DNA from 3 places in the Sphingopyxis granuli genome. Region 1 is predicted to be linked to each of the others. Evidence: riboswitches for the same ligand, from Rfam matches in the RefSeq annotation. Region 1 holds a riboswitch; each other region holds the start of a gene.

Region 1 (5,765 bases):
ATCGACCGGCAGCAGCCCCGCCATAGGATGCACGATGCCGTCCGCATCCTCGATGCTGCGGCCGAGCAGCATATAGCCGCCGCACTCACCATGCACCGGTGCGCGCGCCGCGAAGGCGCGCAACCCCGCCATGAAGCGCGCATTGCCCGCCAGCCTGCCCGCGTGCAGTTCGGGATAGCCGCCGGGCAGCCAGCAGGCGTCGCAGTCCATCGGCGGCGCCTCGTCGGCGAGCGGCGAGAAGCCGCAAATCTCAGCGCCCGCATCGCGCCACCACGACGCCAGATGCGGATAGAAGAAGGCGAAGGCATCGTCGGCGGCGAGGGCGATGCGCTGCCCCGGCGGACGCAGGCGCGGTCGGACGGGGAAGGCCGGAGCGGTCGCATGCGCTGCCGCGCGGATCGCGGCGAGGTCGCAATCGCGCGCGAGGATCGCCGCGACGGCATCGATCCGCTCGTCCAACGCGCCATCTTCGCGCGCCTGCACCAGCCCGAGGTGGCGCGAGGCGGCCGCCAGCGCCGGGTCGCGGCGGATCATGCCGAACAGCGGCAGGTCGAGCGCGTCGAATCCTTCGGCGATCATCGCGGCGTGACGGTCGCTCGCAACGCGGTTGACGATGACTCCGGCCACCGGCGGCGCGCCGGGAAAGGTCGCGAAGCCATGCGCGACCGCCGCGACGCTCTGACCCGCGCCCTCGGCATCGACGACGAGCAGGACCGGCCAACCCGTCAGCCGCGCGACCTCGGCCGCCGTGCTGCTCCGGCCCGCGCCATCGAACAATCCCATCGCGGCTTCGGCGACGACCAGATCGGCGCCGCAGGCCGCCTGCGCCGCCAGCCCCTTCAGCATCGCCGGCGTCATCGCGAAACCGTCGAGATTGACCGAGGATCGCCCGGTCGCCACGGCGTGAAAGCCGGGGTCGATATAGTCGGGTCCGCATTTTGCCGCAGCGACGCCGAGTCCTTCACGCTGGAAGGCGCGCTGCAGCCCGATCGCGACGAGCGTCTTGCCCACCCCCGAGCGCGGCGCCGCGACCAGCAGTCCCGGCGCGAGTTGGCCGCTCAAAACTCTATTCCCCGCTGCGCCTTCACGCCCGACCGGAACGGGTGCTTCACCTGCACCATCTCGGTGACGAGGTCGGCGGCTTCGATCAGCGCCTCGGGCGCATTGCGGCCGGTGACGACGACATGTTTCATCGCGCCTCGATCGAGCAGGCCCGCGACCACCTCGTCGACGGGCAGATATTCGTAGCGCAATACGATGTTGAGTTCGTCGGCGACCACAATCGCGATGTCGGGATCGGCGATCATCCGTTTCACCTCGTCCCATCCGGCGCGCGCCCAGGCGATATCGCGCGCACGGTCCTGCGTGTCCCAGGTGAAGCCTTCGCCCATGACCTTGTGCTCGACCTGCCCGGGAAAGGCCGAATAGACGGCCTTCTCGCCAGTCGCCCAGCCGCCCTTGATGAACTGGACGATGCCGACCTTCATCCCGTGCCCCAGCGCGCGGCACACCATGCCGAAGGCGGCAGTCGACTTTCCCTTGCCTTTGCCGGTGTGGACGATCAGCAGGCCCTTTTCCTGCGTCTTGTCGGCCATGATCTTGACTCTTGCAGCCTGCCGCTTGCGCGCCTTTTCATTGTGGCGTTCATTGATTTCGTCTTCAGTCATCTTTCCCTCCAGGCACGACATCGCTCTGGCGCGGCGCCGACCGGCACCGCACCGCTGATTTTCGTCGCCCGAACGGGTGATCCGTGCCCTGGCCTTTCCCTGGACCGAGGCATTGAGCGACCCGCGCCGGCAGGTCTCCTGGCTCGCGGGTCGTCGCTTGATGCACGCCTTCCCAGGTCGCCCCAGTGGCAGACCCGGTCGGGGACCGGGTCGGTGCATCGCACTCGCCGCTTACAGTTGCAGGGACAGCCATGGCTTTGGCCTGCCGCGAACGGACGGCCTCACCATATTCCCTATTATGCCCTCGCGGGCACCGGCGCGGTTGCGCAAAGGCAGATGCCTTCACTCATCCGGAATTAGCGCATGATCCATCTTAATCAACATCCACGGTGATCCCGTCCCTAACGGCTGTTGGCGTCCATTGCCGCCGGATCGGTTATCAAATGTCCGCTTCTATCGATTTGCGCCGCGGAAAACTGGCGACTAAGGCTGGAATCGTGCGGCCAGGTGAGCCTGCTTTCCCGGCCATGTCGGTACGATGCCGACGGTCCGCTAACGGCCCATACCAGCCAAAGTTCTCTCTTTTGTTCGGGAATGGTGCGCCCGACAGGATTCGAACCTGTGGCCCCCAGATTAGGAATCTGATGCTCTATCCTGCTGAGCTACGGGCGCGTGCTGCCAGGGCAGCGCCGCCTCTCTACCGGCGCGGGCTTGCCGCCGTCAATTGGCGAGATCGGGCGGGACGACCGGGACGAGCAGCGGCATCGCCGCGATGCCGTCGTCGTGCAGCGCCTGCGCTTCTTCGGGCGAGGCCTGGCCGTGGATCAGGTTTTCGGGAGCGCGCCCCTCGTGCATCGCGCGCGCCGCATCGGCGAATTCGCGGCCGACCCAGCGCGACTGCGGCAGCATCTCCGCCTGCTTCGCCGCGATTTCGGCAAGGACGCGGCGCACGACCTCTGCCGGCACGGCATTCGCCGGCTCGCCCGGCGGCACCGCGGCGACCACCGCCCCGCCCGCCTGGTTCGACTTGGCCCCCACGCGCGGCGCCATCACCGCCTTGCGCACCGCGCTGTCGCCACAGATCGGGCAGGCGATCAGGCCGCGCGCCTGCTGATCGGCGAAGCTGTCGCTGCTGGCGAACCACGCCTCGAAGCGATGTTCGCCCGCGGTGCAACTGAGGTCGAAGACGATCACGGCCGCCCCGCCGCCAGCAGCGGGTCAAGCCCGCCCTTCGCGTCGAGCGCGGCAAGGTCGTCGCTGCCGCCGATGTGCCGTCCGTCGATGAAGATCTGCGGCACGGTGCGCCGTCCGCCGGCGCGCGCGACCATCGCATCGAAGCCCGCGCGATCCATCGTCACGTCGATCTCTTCATAAGCGGCGCCCTTGCCGTCGAGCAGCGCCTTCGCCCGCGTGCAATAGGGGCAGAAGAATTTGGTATAGATCTCGATCGTCGCCATGCGGCTATCCCGTCATCATCCTGCCGTCCATATCGGAATCCAGCTTGGCAAAGTCAATCGGATCGACGGGCGACGCCGCGCCGGGCACCACTCGCGCCCAGGTCAGCGCCGATACGCGCGCCGCCCCGACCCGCCGCAGCGCCCGCGCCGCGGCACGCAGCGTCGCACCGCTCGCATGGACGTCGTCGACCAGGATCAGGTGCCGCCCGGCGGCGCGCGTCCGTGCCGCGGGCGCCAGCGCGAAGGCGCCGGCGACGATCCGCTCGCGCTCGCGCTTTCCCTTGCCGCGCAGCGATGCGGTGGCGCGCGTGCGGACGAGCAGGTGCGGATCGTGCGCGACGCCGCTGTGCCGCGCCAGCGCGTCGGCGACGAGCGCCGCCTGGTTGAAGCCGCGCGACCACAGCCGCCAGCGGTGAAGCGGGATCGGGACGAGCAGCGGTTCGCCGTCCTCTTCCCCCATCGTCAGCGCCGCCAGCGGCCGCGCGAGGAACTGCGCCATCAGCCGCGCATGGCCGAGCCGGCGACCATATTTGAGCCGCAGCGCGACGGTGCGGGCGGCGGGGCCATAGGCGACGGCGGCGGGGGCGCCGTCGAAGGGCGGCGGGTCGGCAAGGCAGGCGCCGCATTCGAGCGGGATGCCCGCCGGCGCATCGGGCAAGGGGATCGAGCAGCGCGAACAGGCAGGTCCGTCGAGGAAATCGAGCGACGACCAGCAGGCGAGGCAGAATTGCCGGTCGTCGCCGACGATCACCCCGCAGGCGGGGCAGCGCGGCGGCAGCGCATAATCGGCGACGCCGCGTGCCACGCTCCGCACCATCGTCCGCAGCGGCCCATTCCAGCGCCGCGGCGCCGCATCCTGCCCCTCTTTCCCCACGCGCATCGCCATCTTGGGGTTGTGAAGCATCGGCCGGAGCGGCACAAGCGCGCCATGCCGTCCGCTCCCGCTCCCGCCTCATCCGCCCCGCTCTTTTCCCCCGCGCGCCATCGCGCCCAGCGCGACCGGATGGCGCGCCTGCCGAAGGATGCCGATTTCCTCGCCCCGATCATCGCCGAGACGTTGCTCGACCGGCTGACCATGGTCACGCGCAGCTTTCCGCGCACCCTGCTGATCGGCGCGCACGACGGCGCGCTGATCGCGCATCTGCGCGGCACCGGGACCGCACTGTCGATCCTCGAGGCCGGGCCGGCGCTCGCGGCGTCGGTGGACGCGCTGGTAGGGGAAGCCGATGCGGTCGACCTGCCCTTCGCCAGCTTCGACCTGATCCTGTGGCCCGGCGGGCTCGACGGCGTCAACGACGTGCCCGGCGCGCTCGTCCGCCTGCGCGCGCTGCTGGCCCCCGACGGGCTGCTGCTCGGTGCCTTCGTCGGCGACGGCAGCCTGCCGCGCCTGCGCCGCGCGGTGATGGCCGAGGGTGTCCGCCCCGTCGCGCGGATGCACCCGCAGATCGACCTGGCCGCGATGGGCAATCTGCTCCAGCGCACCGGCTTTGCGCTGCCCGTGGTCGATGTCGAGGCGCTGACCGTGCGCTATAGCGACGTTTTCGCCCTCGCCCGCGATCTGCGCGCCGCGGGGCTGGCGAGCCGCCTATCCCCTGCCCCGCCGCCGCTGACCCGCGAGGAAACGGCGCGGATTGCGGTCGCCTTCGCCGCCGGCGCCGACCCCGACGGCCGTATCGCCGAGCAATTCCGGCTCGTCCATTTCAGCGGCTGGGCGCCGCACCCCGACCAGCCCCAGCCGGCGCGGCGCGGCAGCGGCTCCGCCTCGCTGACGGAGGCGCTGAAGCCGAAGCGATAATCGTCGAGCGGGGGCGGCGGCTGGCGTAGCGCAGACTTGCCAGCGGCCCCAGCTTTCGCTGGGGCGACGCCTGTTCAGAGCGGCGAGCCTGAAATCGGCATATATGCCCTTCAGGCAAGTAAGGAGCTGTTCCCCGGCGAAAGCCGGGGTCCAGACGGCACGGCGCTGCTCCGCGTGGACCCCGGCTTTCGCCGGGGAACGGGTCCTTGTCGAAAAGGGATAAGGGCCGATCCGGGGTGGCGATGACGAGCGAGCTTGATGTCATCATGCTCCAACGGCAAGCCGCTTTATGGCCTGCGGGGATTCAGTTTTTCCGCAAAACAAAACCACGTGCTCCCACGAAGGCGGGAGCCCAGAGCGGATGAAATCAGGATTTGCGTCCCACCGCACCGGGTCCCCGCCTTCGCGGGGACACGGTCCTATGCGTCCGCAAGCACCCGAATCCCCACAGGCCATAGAGCATGATGACTTTGGATTGACCCACTTCGTCATTGCGAGCGGAGCGAAGCAATCCAGGCGGTCTGCACACACTCTGGATTGCCGCGCGGCTTCGCCGCTCGCAATGACGAGTCCGCCTGATGTCATCATGGTCTAAACAAGCGCCTCCAGCAGCCCGATCAGCGGGAGGTCGGCGGGCGGCATGTCGAGGCCGTAAAGCTCGACCGGCCGCACCCAGCGCAGCGCGGTCGCATGTTGGGCGACCGGCGTTCCCCGCCATTTGCGGCAGACATAGAGCAGCAACAGCAGGTGCCGGCCCGCTAGCGTGTCGCTCGCGAAGCAGGCGGGGGCGAGGCAGGCGTGATCGACGTCGATCGCCAGTTCCTCGGCCAGTTCGCGGATCAGCGC
Region 2 (5,765 bases), 590 kb from region 1:
GCGCAGGTCGAAGAGGATGACGGTCGCGACATGATCGCCGCGGCCGGATGCGGCGGCAAACAGGCGGGCGAGCGGCAGGTCGACGGTGCCGAAGCACAGCGAAGCCGCCGCCGCCCCGCATGCGAGCGCGAGCAGCGCCAGCGTCAGCCGCCGGGGCGATCGGGCCTCGCGCATCGTCATCGGCGCGCGCCGTCGTGGCGCTGGATCTGCCTGGCAAGGCGGTGCACGGCCGCCCCATAAGCGGGGCCGCCGCAAACGGTCCACGCCTCCGGCACGCTGAGCCGCGGAATGCCCCGAAGCGCGGGGTGGTGCAGCATCTCGCTGCCCTGATCGGTGATGGTGTCGCTCGCGCTTTCGACGATCAGGAAATCGGGGTTCGCCGCCACCATCTCCTCGAGGCTCAGCTGCGACAGCGGCGGCTTGCCCAGCTTTGCGGCAAGATTGACCAGCCCGACGCGCCCCATCATCTCGTCGATCAGCGTCCCCGTCCCGGTCATGTAGCCGCGCCGCTGGTAATAGGCGGCGACCCGGCCGCGCCCCGGGCGGGGCACGCCGGCGAGGTCGCGCTCCATCCGCGCGATCAGCGCTTCGCCGCGCGCCGGATCGCCGAGCGCGGTCGCGGTCAGGCGGATCGTCCGGCGGATGACGTCGAAGCTGTCGGCGGTCGGCAGGTCGAGCGTCCGAAAGCTGCCGCGCGGCAGCGCCGCGACCGCCGCGCTGCCGCTCGCGGGCATGCCGACGATCAGGTCGGGCGCCGCGACCAGTATCTGTTCGGCGGCGTTGCGGATCAGCGGCAGCCCGCGCGCCGCCGCGGCGGCCGCGGACATGCCGGGATCGGTCGCGTTGCGCGTCAGCCCGGCGATCCGGTCGCGGTCGGCAAGCGCGAGCAGCAACTGGTCGGCGCACAGGTTGAGCGACACGACGCGCTGCGGCGCGGCCGGCGGCGTCGCCGCTGGTGCCGTACGGCCGCCCTGCTGCGCCCACAGCGCGCCGCCGCCGGCGAGCAGCAGCGCGAGCGCGGGCAGGGCGGCGTATGGCGTCAAGCGCGTTCCTTCCCTCAGAAGCGCAGGCGGACGCCGCCATAGGCGGCCCGGCCCGGCGTCGCGATGCTGAAAATTTCCTCATAGTCGACCCCGAGCAGATTCTCGACGCGCCCGAAGACCGAGATGGCGTCGGTCACCCGGTAATCGGCGCCAAGGTTGACGAGCACATAGTCCTTCATCGCGACCACGACCGGGACATAGCTGGGGTTGATATAGGCGAGGTCGGTCGTGCGGCCGTTGTAGCGCAGCGTCAGCGTCCCCGCAAAGCGCTGGTCGCTGCTCGACACGGTGGCGTTGAAGCTGGCGATATGCTTCGGTCGCCGCACTTCGGGCGCGCCGTTCTCGCGCGCCTTGATCCAGCTGTAGGCGAGGTCGAAGCGAAGCTGCGGCAGCGGCCGCGCGCTGGCGAAGGCCTCGATGCCGTGCTGCTTGCTCGTCGTCGCGCGGTTCGCCGGAGTCGCGGTGAAGTCGGGCGCGGGATAGTTGGTGAAGATCTCGTCCTTCAGCGTCGAATCGAACCAGGTCGCCCCGATCGTCGCCCAGTCGTCGGCGCCGAAGCTCTGCTCGATCCCCGCTTCCCAGCCCTCGGACTTTTCGGGTTTCAGGTCGGGATTGCCGATGTAGCGGCCGTCGATATAGCCGAACAGCTCGAAATAGCCCGGATTCTTGACCCCGGTGCCATAGGCGCCGCGGATGCGCGTGCCGGTCGGAAGGCGATAGCTGCCCTGGACGCGCCAGGTCGTCGCATCGTCGAAGCGGTTGTTGTCGTCGTGGCGCAGCGACGCGCCGAGCGAGAGCGCGCCCGCGGTCAGCTCATATTGGGCGACCAGCCCCAGATTGTCGGTGTGGCGCTTTCCCTGAAAGGCGCCCGGCGTCAGCGTGCGGAACGCCTCGCGCTCGACATCGACCGCACCGGTCAGCCGGTGGGCGATCGCATCGGTCCCGAAGCGGATGCTAGAGGTCAGCGATCCCTTGTAGCGCTGTCCCTTGCTGCCATAGTCCAACCCGAAGGGGGAGCGGCCGTGGCGCGCGGTGTCGGAAAGCTGCCCCGACAGGCTGGTCACCCAGCGCCCGTCGAGCGCGGTCAGTTCGGCCGCCAGCAGGGCATGGAAGGATTCGGTCTCGACATGGACGCCGGGGCTGTCGACGATATAGCCGAAGCGCGGGCTCGTCGTGTCATATTCGCTGTCGTTGTTGTCGGCGTCGCTGAAGCCATAGCGCAGCACGGCGTTCAGCCGGAAGGCGTCGCTCGGCGTCCAACCCAGCTTCGCGCTCGCGCCGACCGTCTGCATCCCGACGTCGCGCACCCCGCCGCGCGCGGTCGGATAGCCGTTCGCGCCGTAATAGGTACCGGTGATCGCATAGTCGAAGCTGTCCGATGCGCCCGCGGCGCGGGCGCTGCCGGCGACGGTGCCGAACGACCCGCCCTCGATCCGGGCGCTCAGGCCCGGCGCCTCGCGCCCCGACAGGGTGATGTAATGGATCACGCCGCCGATCGCGTCGGAGCCATAGAGCGACGATTGCTGGCCGCGCAGCACCTCGATCCGCGCGGCGGGGTCGGCGAGCAGACCGCCGAAATCGAACTGGCCCTGATAGGGGTCGGCGACCTCGATGCCGTCGACCAGGACGAGGACGTGATTGGCTTCGCTGCCGCGGATGCGGATATCGGTCATGCCGCCGAGGCCGCCGGTGCGGCTGACCGCGACGCCGGGCACGTCGCGCAGCACGTCGGAAACGATGCGCGTCTGGCGCTGTTCGAGCGCTTCGCTGTCGATCGCCGTGACCGAGGCGCCGAGCTGGTCCGCCCGGACCCCTTCGCCCGAACGCGAGGCGGTGACGATGATCGCGTCGCCGGGGCGCGGGTCGGCGGCGGCATCGCCGGTCTGGGCCAGCGCCGGCGAGGTCGCCGCCAGCGCCACGATGGAAAGGCCGTATTTCAACATGGGAGTCCCCCACGCGCCGAGAGCGAAGGCGGGGACCTGCCGAGCCGCGTGCGCGATCGACCGGCGCACGGGCGGCGGGCTGGCGCAAGGCGCCCGCATTTCGTGCCCCGAAGCGGCCCCGGCCGCTGGGTCGTCGCTCGACGGAGTTCTCCGTGCCCTGGCCTTTCCCTGGACCGAGGCATTGAGCGACCCACGCCGGCAGGTCTCCTGGCTCGCGGGTCGTCGCTTGATGCACGCCTTCCCAGGTCGCCCCAGTGGCAGACCCGGTCGGGGACCGGGTCGGTGCATCGCGCTCGCCGCTTACAGTTGCAGGGACAGCCCCGGTTTCGAAGGTCCGGCCGGACCCCCTTACCGCGTTCCCTTTTAAGCCCCATCGGGGCACCGGCGCGATCAATGCAAGGTTGCCCTTGCGGCGCCCGCCCATAGCGCCTCGGCGCATTTTGGCAATCGGCTTTTGCGGGGCCTGCGCGCTTGCCCGAACCGTCCGCCGGGACTAGGAGCGCGGCGTGGCCGATCTTTCCGCCTTCCGCCGACCGGGCTGGCTGCTGCTGCCGGTGCTTCTCGCGCTGCTCGCGCGGGTGCTGGTCGCGCCGGGCTGGATGATCGGGCCCGATGCCGGGGGGTCGATCACCGTCCGCGTCTGTTCGGACCCGTCGAACCCCGGCGGGACGATGACCATCCCGGTCCAGACCGCGGGCGATCATCCCGATGGAGAGGGGCAGCAGCATTGCCCGTGGGGCGCGCTCGCGGTGGCGCCGATCGTGCCCGATGCCCCGGCGCTGCCCGCGGCGCCGGTGCGGGTCGACCCCGCGCCGCCGGCGATCCCCTCGCTCGGCTTCGCGCCGGGCATCGCCTCGCCGCTTCCCCCCAGCACCGGCCCGCCCGCCTTCGCCTGATTCAGACCGATCGCCGGCCGCGCTTTCGCGCGCGCCGGCCTTGCCTGATTTTCAGCGAAGGATTTTCCATGACCCGTTCCGTTACCCGTGCGGCGCCCCTGCCGGCGCTCGCCCTCGTCCTTTCCTTTTCCCCGGTGCTGTTTTCCACGGCCGCTCACGCCGAGGAGGCGACGATCATCGTCACCGCGCCGACGCTCGCCGACGCCGCGCAGCAGCGCGCGGCGCAGACCCCCGGCGGCACCGACGTCGTCACGCATCAGGATTATGCCGACAAGACGATCGTGTCGCTGCGCGATACGCTCGCCTTCTCGCCCGGCGTCTACCTCCAGCCGCGCTATGGGCAGGAGGTGCGCTTGGCGATCCGTGGCTCGGGCCTCTCGCGCGGCTTCCACATGCGCGGCGTCACGCTGTTGCAGGACGGGGTGCCGATCAACCTCGCCGACGACAATGGCGATTTTCAGGAGCTGGAGCCGATCTTCTTCGACCATCTCGAAGTCTGGCGCGGCGCCAATGCGCTGCGCTTCGGTTCGGGAACGCTGGGGGGCGCGATCAACGGCGTGACCCCGACCGGGCGCACCGCCCAGGGCGTCTATCTGCGCGGCGATGCCGGCAGCTTCGGCCTGCTTCGCGGCCTGGTTTCGGCGGGCGTCGCCAGCGGGCCGGTCGACGCCTGGGGCGCGGTCAGCGCCGACACGTCGGACGGCGACCGCGACCATGCGCAGCGCCGCAGCCTGCGCTTCCACGGCAATGTCGGGCTGACGCTCGGCGACGGGGTCGCGACGCGCTTCTATGCGAGCATCAACCGCATCCGCCAGCAACTGCCGGGCGCGCTGACCGAGGCGCAGGCGCTGACCGCCCCGCGCGGCGCCAATGCGAGCAGCGTCGCGGGCGACCAGCGGCGCGACATCGATTCGCTGCGCCTGCAGAACCGCACCCGCTTCGACCTCGGCACCGCGACGCTCGAGGTCGGGGGTTTCGTCAACGCGAAATCGCTCTTTCACCCGATCTTTCAGCTGATCGATCAGAAATCGACCGACGTCGGCGGGTTCGCGCGGATCGACTATGCGGCGGGGCCGGTCGAGGTGACGCTGGGGGGCGAGATTCGCCGTGGCAGCACCCACGCGCGGCAGTTCGTCAACGTCGCCGGCCGGCGCGGCGCGCTGACCCTCGACGCCGATCAGGAGGCGCGGACCGCGAGCCTCTATGGCGAACTGCGCGTGCGGCCGGTGCCGCCAGTGACGCTGATCGCGGGGGGCGTCTATGCCGATGGCATGCGCAAGCGGCGCGTCGGCTTTTCGGCGACCCCGGCCGGCGACGGGCGCGTCGCGTTCGACGCCTTTTCGCCCAAGTTCGGCGTGCTGGTCGAACCGGCGGAGCATGTCCAGATCTTCGCCAACTACAGCCGCTCGGCCGAATTTCCCGGTTTCGGGGAGGTGTTCCAGTCGATCGGCATGCCGCCCGCCAGCGCGCTGATCGCCGACATCCGGCCGCAGCGCGCCTGGACGGCGGAGATCGGCACGCGCGGAACGATGGGTCCGGTGCGTTGGGACGTCGCCTGGTATCGCGCGGCGATCACCGGCGAGATGCTGCAATATACGGTGAACAGCAGCATCCCCGCCGCGACCTTCAACGCCGACCGGACGCTGCATCGGGGGGTGGAGGCCGGGCTGGAGCTGACCCTCGCACCCTGGCTGCGGCTGCGCCAGACCTATGCCTACAGCGACTTCCGCTTCCGGGGCGACGCGCAGTTCGGCGACAATCGCCTGCCGGTGGTGCCGAGGCATGTCTATCGGGCGGAGGTCCGCATCGGCGGCGAGGCGCTGCACGTCGCGCCGACGCTCGAATGGGTGCCGCAGGGACCGTGGGCCGATTATGCCAACCGG
Region 3 (5,765 bases), 1.1 Mb from region 1:
CCGCAATCGGGATTCACCCAGATACGATCGGACGGCAGGTGCCGTCCGGCGAGGGTCAGCAGGTCGGTCATCTCGCGCTCGGCCGGAATGCGCGGCGAATGGATGTCATAGACGCCGGGACCGATCTCGTTCGGATAGGCATAGCTTGCGAAGGCCCCGAGCAGTTCCATCTGCGACCGCGCGGTTTCGATCGAGATGACGTCGGCGTCCATCGCGCCGATCGCGGGAAGGATGTCGTTGAATTCCGAATAGCACATGTGGGTGTGGATCTGCGTGTCGTCGCGCACGCCAGAGGCCGCGATGCGAAAGCATTCGACCGCCCAGCCCAGATAATGCGGCCATTCGCCGCGGCGCAGCGGCAGCCCCTCGCGCAGCGCCGCCTCGTCGATCTGGACGATCGCGGCGCCCGCGGCCTCAAGGTCCAGCACCTCGTCGCGGATCGCCAGCGCAATCTGGCGGCAGCTCGCTTCGCGCGGCTGGTCGTCGCGGACGAACGACCAGTTGAGGATCGTCACCGGCCCGGTGAGCATGCCCTTCACCGGCCGGTCGGTCTGATCCTGGGCATAGCGCCACCAGTCGACCGTCATCGGCCGCGGACGCGACACGTCGCCATAGAGGATCGGCGGCCGCACGCAGCGCGAGCCATAGCTCTGCACCCAGCCGCTGCGGGTGAAGGCGAATCCGGCAAGCCGTTCGCCGAAATATTGCACCATGTCGTTGCGCTCGAACTCGCCGTGGACGAGGACGTCGAGGCCGATCTCCTCCTGCCACTTGATCGCGGCGCGGGTTTCGACCTTCAGATAGCGGTCATAGGCCGCATCGTCGATTTCGCCCCGGATATGCGCGGCGCGCGCCTTGCGGACCTCCGCCGTCTGGGGGAAGGAGCCGATCGTCGTGGTCGGATAGCGGGGAAGCGGAAGGCGCCGGCGCTGCGCCTCGCGGCGCGCGGCGAAGGGCGCGGCCCGGCGCGCGGCGTCCGTGTCGAGCGCGGCAAGGCGGGCGGCGACGGCGGGATCGTGGATGCGGGGCGAGGTCGCGCGGGCGACCGCGGCCATCCGCGACGCCGAAAAGGCGGCGAAGGCGGCATCCTCGCCTTCGTTCAGCGCCTTGGTGAGCGCGGCGAGTTCCTCGATCTTTTGCGCCGCGAAAGCCAGCCATTGCGCGATTTCGGGATCGAGCGCGGTTTCGAGCGCCAGATCGACCGGAACGTGGAGCAGCGAACAGGACGGCGCGAGGATCAGGTCGCGCGTCGCCGCCAGCTCCTTGAGCCGCCAGTAAAGGTCGGAAAGGTTGGCGCGCCAGATGTTGCGGCCGTCGACGACGCCGAGCGACAGCAGGACGTGCGGCCGCACCTTGTCGAGTGCCGGGCCGAGCTGTTCGGGCGCGCGGACGAGGTCGAGGTGGAGACCGTGGACGGGCAGTTCGGCGGCGAGATCGAGATTGTCGCCGAGACCGCCGAAATAGGGGGTGAGCATCAGGCGCGGCCCCGCCGTCGCCAGCCGCGCATAGGCGCGCTCGAACGCGGCGCGCTGCGCGTCGTCGAGATCGAGGACGAGGCAGGGCTCGTCGATCTGCACCCAGTCGGCGCCCTGTTTCGCCAGCCGCGCGAGGATCTCGGCATAGGTGTCGAGCAGCGCGGGAAGCAGGGCGAGCGGTTCGACCGCCTTGCCCTTGGCGAGCATCAGGTAGCTGACCGGGCCGAGCAGCACCGGGCGCGTCTGATACCCCAGCGCCTTCGCTTCGTCATATTCGTCGAAAATCTTGGTCGAGGCGATGCGGAAGGTCTGGCCGGCGGTGAGTTCGGGGACGAGGAAATGATAGTTGGTGTCGAACCATTTGGTCATCTCCTGCGCCGTCGTATCGGCGGCGTGGCCGCACCCGGCGTGCGCCGGATCGCCCTGTGCGCCGCGCGCCATCGCGAAATAGAGATCGGTATCGACCGTCTCGCCGTCCCAGTCGTAGCGCGCGGGGACGGCGCCGATCAGCGCCGAGGTATCGAGCACATGGTCATAGAGCGAAAAATCGTTCGACGGCAGGATGTCGGCCCCCAGCGCCTTCTGCCGCGCCCAATGGGCGACGCGCAGGCCGGCCGCCGCGGCGTGCAGGTCGGCGAGGGTCGATTTGCCCGACCAGTAGGATTCGAGCGCGACCTTGAGTTCGCGGCGAAGGCCGATGCGGGGAAAGCCTAAAGTGGCGACGCTGACAGTCATTTCGAGCACCTTGCAGGGGGCAAGGGCGACGGACAGACGCGAACGCACGATATCCCGCGTCCGCAGGGCAAGGGTCGGACGCAGCCATGCATGCGGCCTGACCGGGCACCCCGCCGGAGGACGTATCTGACGAGGCAGGTCTCCTGGCTCGCGGGTCGCCGCAGCGGTCTGGCCTTCCCGGTTCCTTGCCGAACCAGTGGCATGATCGACCGCCGCTCGCCGCTTACAGTTGCGGGGGCAGCGCCGGTTTCGCACCGGCTTCCCATCTTCGCTCCGCCCCGGATGCCCGGCGCGAAGAACCTCGACAGCATGAAGAATAGGCGCCGCGGCAATCCTGTCAAGCGCTATATAAAGAAATCTTTATATGTGTTGGCTGGTGATTGGCCCTATCCTAAAAGGCGGTCGCCAGCAGCGCGGCGGTGGCGGCCGCGATCGCCAGCAGGAGCGCGATCTTCGGACCGTGCGAGGCGAGAATATGGGTTCGCCGGCGATCGAAGGGCGGCCCTTCGACCTCATGAGAAAGCTCGGTTTCGGGCCGCGTGCGCGCCGCGAAGGCGGGCGGCGATGCGAGGGCGGGGCCGCTGATCCCGCTGGCGAGCGCCAGCTTTTCGAACGCCACCGCCATCTTCTCGCGGTCGAGGTGCCGGTCGATCGCCTCGCGCTCGGGGTCGGGATCGGGCGGCGGCGGCAGGCTTGCGACCCTGCGCTCGATTTCGCGGTCGAGCGCGTGGAGGCGATCGATCGCCTCGACGATCCGCCGCCGGTCGCTGCTGGCGAGCGCCAGTTCGAGACGGGTCAGCGACAGCGCGCTTGCGCGGCAATATTGCAGGCTCCAGAACAGGTCGCTGCTTCCCCCGACGGCGGGGAGCGGCCCGGCGGGAGCGACGGGCGCGCTCGGGCCGCTGGCGGACGAGGCCTGGGATGCGTTCACGGGTCCTTCTCCTTCGCCGCCCCCCGGCTGCGCGCATCGGCTTAGGACCAAATGCGCGCGCCGCGAAACGCCGATCGGGCCAGTCGTGACCGGGATGCGGCGGACGGGAGAGGGAAGGGGTGCGAGGAGGCCGGGGCGGCCCGCGCCGCCCCGGGCGCCGCGACCGGATCAGATCGCGTTCGCCGCCGACAGGATCGCGCGCACGCTGGCGGTCGCGACATCGGTGTCGAGACCGCAGCCGAACAGGCTGCGGCCGTCGGGGGTACGGCATTCGACATAGGCGGCGGCCTGCACATTGCTGCCCTGGCCGATCGCATGTTCGGAATAATCGACGATGTCCATCGCCGGGCCGCCCGATTCGGCCAGCGCGGCGACGACGCTCGACATCAGGCCGTTGCCGCGGCCGCTGATGCTGCGCTCGGCGCCGTCGATGGTCAGCTTGCCGGCGAAGATGCGGTCGGCGCCGCTCTGGCTTTCCGCCCAGCTCACGAGCTGGAAGCGCTTGCCGTCCGCCGCCAGATAATGCCCTTCGAAGGCGGTCCAGATGTCGTCGGCGGTCAGCTCGCGGCTCGTCTGGTCCGCCACCGCCTGGACGATGTGGCTGAAGCTCGCCTGCATCTTCTTCGGCAGCTTCAGCCCCTTGTCCTGTTCGAGCACCCAGGCGACGCCGCCCTTGCCCGACTGGCTGTTGACGCGGATCACCGCTTCGTAGCTGCGCCCCAGGTCGGCGGGGTCGATCGGCAGGTAGGGGACTTCCCACTTGTCGTCATTCTGCCGCTCGCGCGCCGCGAACCCCTTCTTGATCGCGTCCTGGTGGCTGCCCGAAAAGGCGGTGTAGACCAGTTCGCCGCCATAGGGGTGGCGCGGGTGGACCGGCAGTTGGTTGCAATATTCGACCGTCTGGATGACCTGATCGATGTCGGAGAAGTCCAGTTCGGGGTCGACGCCCTGCGTGTACATGTTGAGCGCGATGGTGACGAGGCAGGTGTTGCCCGTGCGCTCGCCGTTTCCGAACAGGCAGCCCTCGACGCGGTCGGCGCCCGCGAGCAGGCCGAGTTCGGCCGCCGCGACCCCGGTGCCGCGGTCGTTGTGCGTGTGCAGGCTGATCAGCGCGCGGTCGCGGTTCGGCAGATGCTTGCAGAAATATTCGATCTGGTCGGCATAGATGTTGGGCGTCGCCGCTTCGACCGTCGCGGGCAGGTTGAGGATGATCGGCTTGTCCGCCGTCGGCTGGAGCACGTCCATCACCGCGGCGCAGCATTCGATGCTGAAATCGATCTCCGCGGTCGAGAAGGTCTCGGGGCTGTATTCGAAGCGCCAGTCGGTGCCGGGCAGGCGCGCGGCATTGTCGCGCAGCTGCTTCGCGCCGTCGACGGCGATCTGCTTGATCTCGGGCATCTCCATGCCGAAGACGATGCGGCGCCACGCGGGGCTGACCGCGTTGTAGAGGTGGACGATCGCGGTCTTCGCGCCTGCCAGGCTGTCGAAGCTGGTGCGGATCAGGTCGGCGCGCGCCTGCGTCAGCACCTGCGGCGTGACGTCGTCGGGGATGCGGCCCGAGCGGACGAGGTTCTGGATATAGTCGAAGTCGGTCGCGCCCGAGGCGGGGAAGCCGACCTCGATCTCCTTGAGTCCGCATTTGACGAGCAGGTCGAAGAAGCGCGTCTTCTTTTCGGCGTCCATCGGATCGATCAGCGCCTGGTTGCCGTCGCGCAGATCGGTCGAGAGCCAGATCGGGGCCTTGGTGATCGTGCGGGCGGGCCACTGGCGGTTTTCCAGCGGGACCTGCGGAAAGGGTCGGTACTTGGCCGAGGGGTCGCGGAGCATGGGCATGGGTTGGCTTCTTCTGCTTGCGTGGATTCGGATGCTGTGTCGTCAGGCCCTTGAGCGCGTGGCCCGCCGCGAAAGGCGCAGGCCGAAAGTCACGCCCAAGGGCGTGTAAGTCGCAGAAGAAGGAGGCCGCGCATGTGCATCGCCCGCGCTCATGACCAAAAAGCGCGGGCTTGGCAAGAGGGCGGCCGCAAAAAGTGCGGTGGGAAGGCGCCTACTGCTTCTCGAACGCCGCGTGAATCTTCAGCTCGACACGGTCGCTGACCAGCGGGATGCCATAGAGGATGCCGAAGTCGCTGCGGCGAATCTCGCCCTCCGCCTCGAAGCCGACGGTTTCCTTCTTGCTGCCGGGATTGGTGCCCGCGCCGTGGAAATCGACCTCGAGCGTCACCGGCCGGGTCACGCCGTTGAGCGTGAGGTTGCCCGTCACCTTCGCCTCGTCGCCATCGTCGTCGAGGACGACGCGGGTCGACACGAAACGCGCGTCGGCGGGGGCGGGGCCGAAGAAATCGGGCTTGGCGCCGTCCTTGCCGGCACGAAGCAGGTGGCCCGTCAGCCCGGCGCTTGCCGTCGTCACCTTCGACACCGGGATCGTCACGTCGACCTTCGCGGCCGCCGGGTTGGCGGGATCGAGGACGAGCGTGCCGGTCACGTCGCCGAAAATCCCCTGATATTTGCTGAAGCCGAAATGATCGACCTCCCACACGACGATCGTGTGGCCGGGGTCGGCGGCGTAGGTTCCGGCGGCGACACGGCTCCTGTCGGGCGCGCCGGGGACGGCGGGGCCGCCCTGC

The links. A riboswitch is a leader RNA that binds a small molecule or an ion and turns the genes downstream of it on or off. The one in region 1 is predicted to bind cobalamin.
Region 2: linked by a shared signal. The riboswitch ahead of SGRAN_RS20840 (TonB-dependent receptor plug domain-containing protein) and the one ahead of cobO (cob(I)yrinic acid a,c-diamide adenosyltransferase) in region 1 are both predicted to bind cobalamin.
Region 3: linked by a shared signal. The riboswitch ahead of metE (5-methyltetrahydropteroyltriglutamate--homocysteine S-methyltransferase) and the one ahead of cobO (cob(I)yrinic acid a,c-diamide adenosyltransferase) in region 1 are both predicted to bind cobalamin.

What each region holds. Positions count from the first base shown of each region.
Region 1 covers NZ_CP012199.1:3,969,164-3,974,928, forward strand. Annotated here, with positions in the region: gene SGRAN_RS18200 (cobyrinate a,c-diamide synthase) at 1-1,062, opposite strand, end outside; gene cobO (cob(I)yrinic acid a,c-diamide adenosyltransferase) at 1,059-1,667, opposite strand; cobalamin riboswitch at 1,779-2,000, opposite strand; tRNA gene SGRAN_RS18210 (tRNA-Arg) at 2,263-2,339, opposite strand; gene SGRAN_RS18215 (DUF1178 family protein) at 2,388-2,861, opposite strand; gene grxC (glutaredoxin 3) at 2,858-3,124, opposite strand; gene SGRAN_RS18225 (double zinc ribbon domain-containing protein) at 3,129-3,941, opposite strand; gene SGRAN_RS18230 (malonyl-ACP O-methyltransferase BioC) at 4,053-4,919, shown strand; gene SGRAN_RS18235 ((deoxy)nucleoside triphosphate pyrophosphohydrolase) at 5,511-5,765, opposite strand, start outside.
Region 2 covers NZ_CP012199.1:4,556,807-4,562,571, reverse strand. Annotated here, with positions in the region: gene SGRAN_RS20850 (FecCD family ABC transporter permease) at 1-174, opposite strand, end outside; gene SGRAN_RS20845 (ABC transporter substrate-binding protein) at 177-1,043, opposite strand; gene SGRAN_RS20840 (TonB-dependent receptor plug domain-containing protein) at 1,058-2,986, opposite strand; cobalamin riboswitch at 3,167-3,386, opposite strand; gene SGRAN_RS20835 (DUF2946 family protein) at 3,493-3,882, shown strand; gene SGRAN_RS20830 (TonB-dependent receptor family protein) at 3,951-5,765, shown strand, end outside.
Region 3 covers NZ_CP012199.1:2,851,344-2,857,108, reverse strand. Annotated here, with positions in the region: gene metE (5-methyltetrahydropteroyltriglutamate--homocysteine S-methyltransferase) at 1-2,210, opposite strand, end outside; cobalamin riboswitch at 2,327-2,529, opposite strand; gene SGRAN_RS13290 (hypothetical protein) at 2,602-3,141, opposite strand; gene leuA (2-isopropylmalate synthase) at 3,310-4,974, opposite strand; gene SGRAN_RS13280 (YceI family protein) at 5,186-5,765, opposite strand, start outside.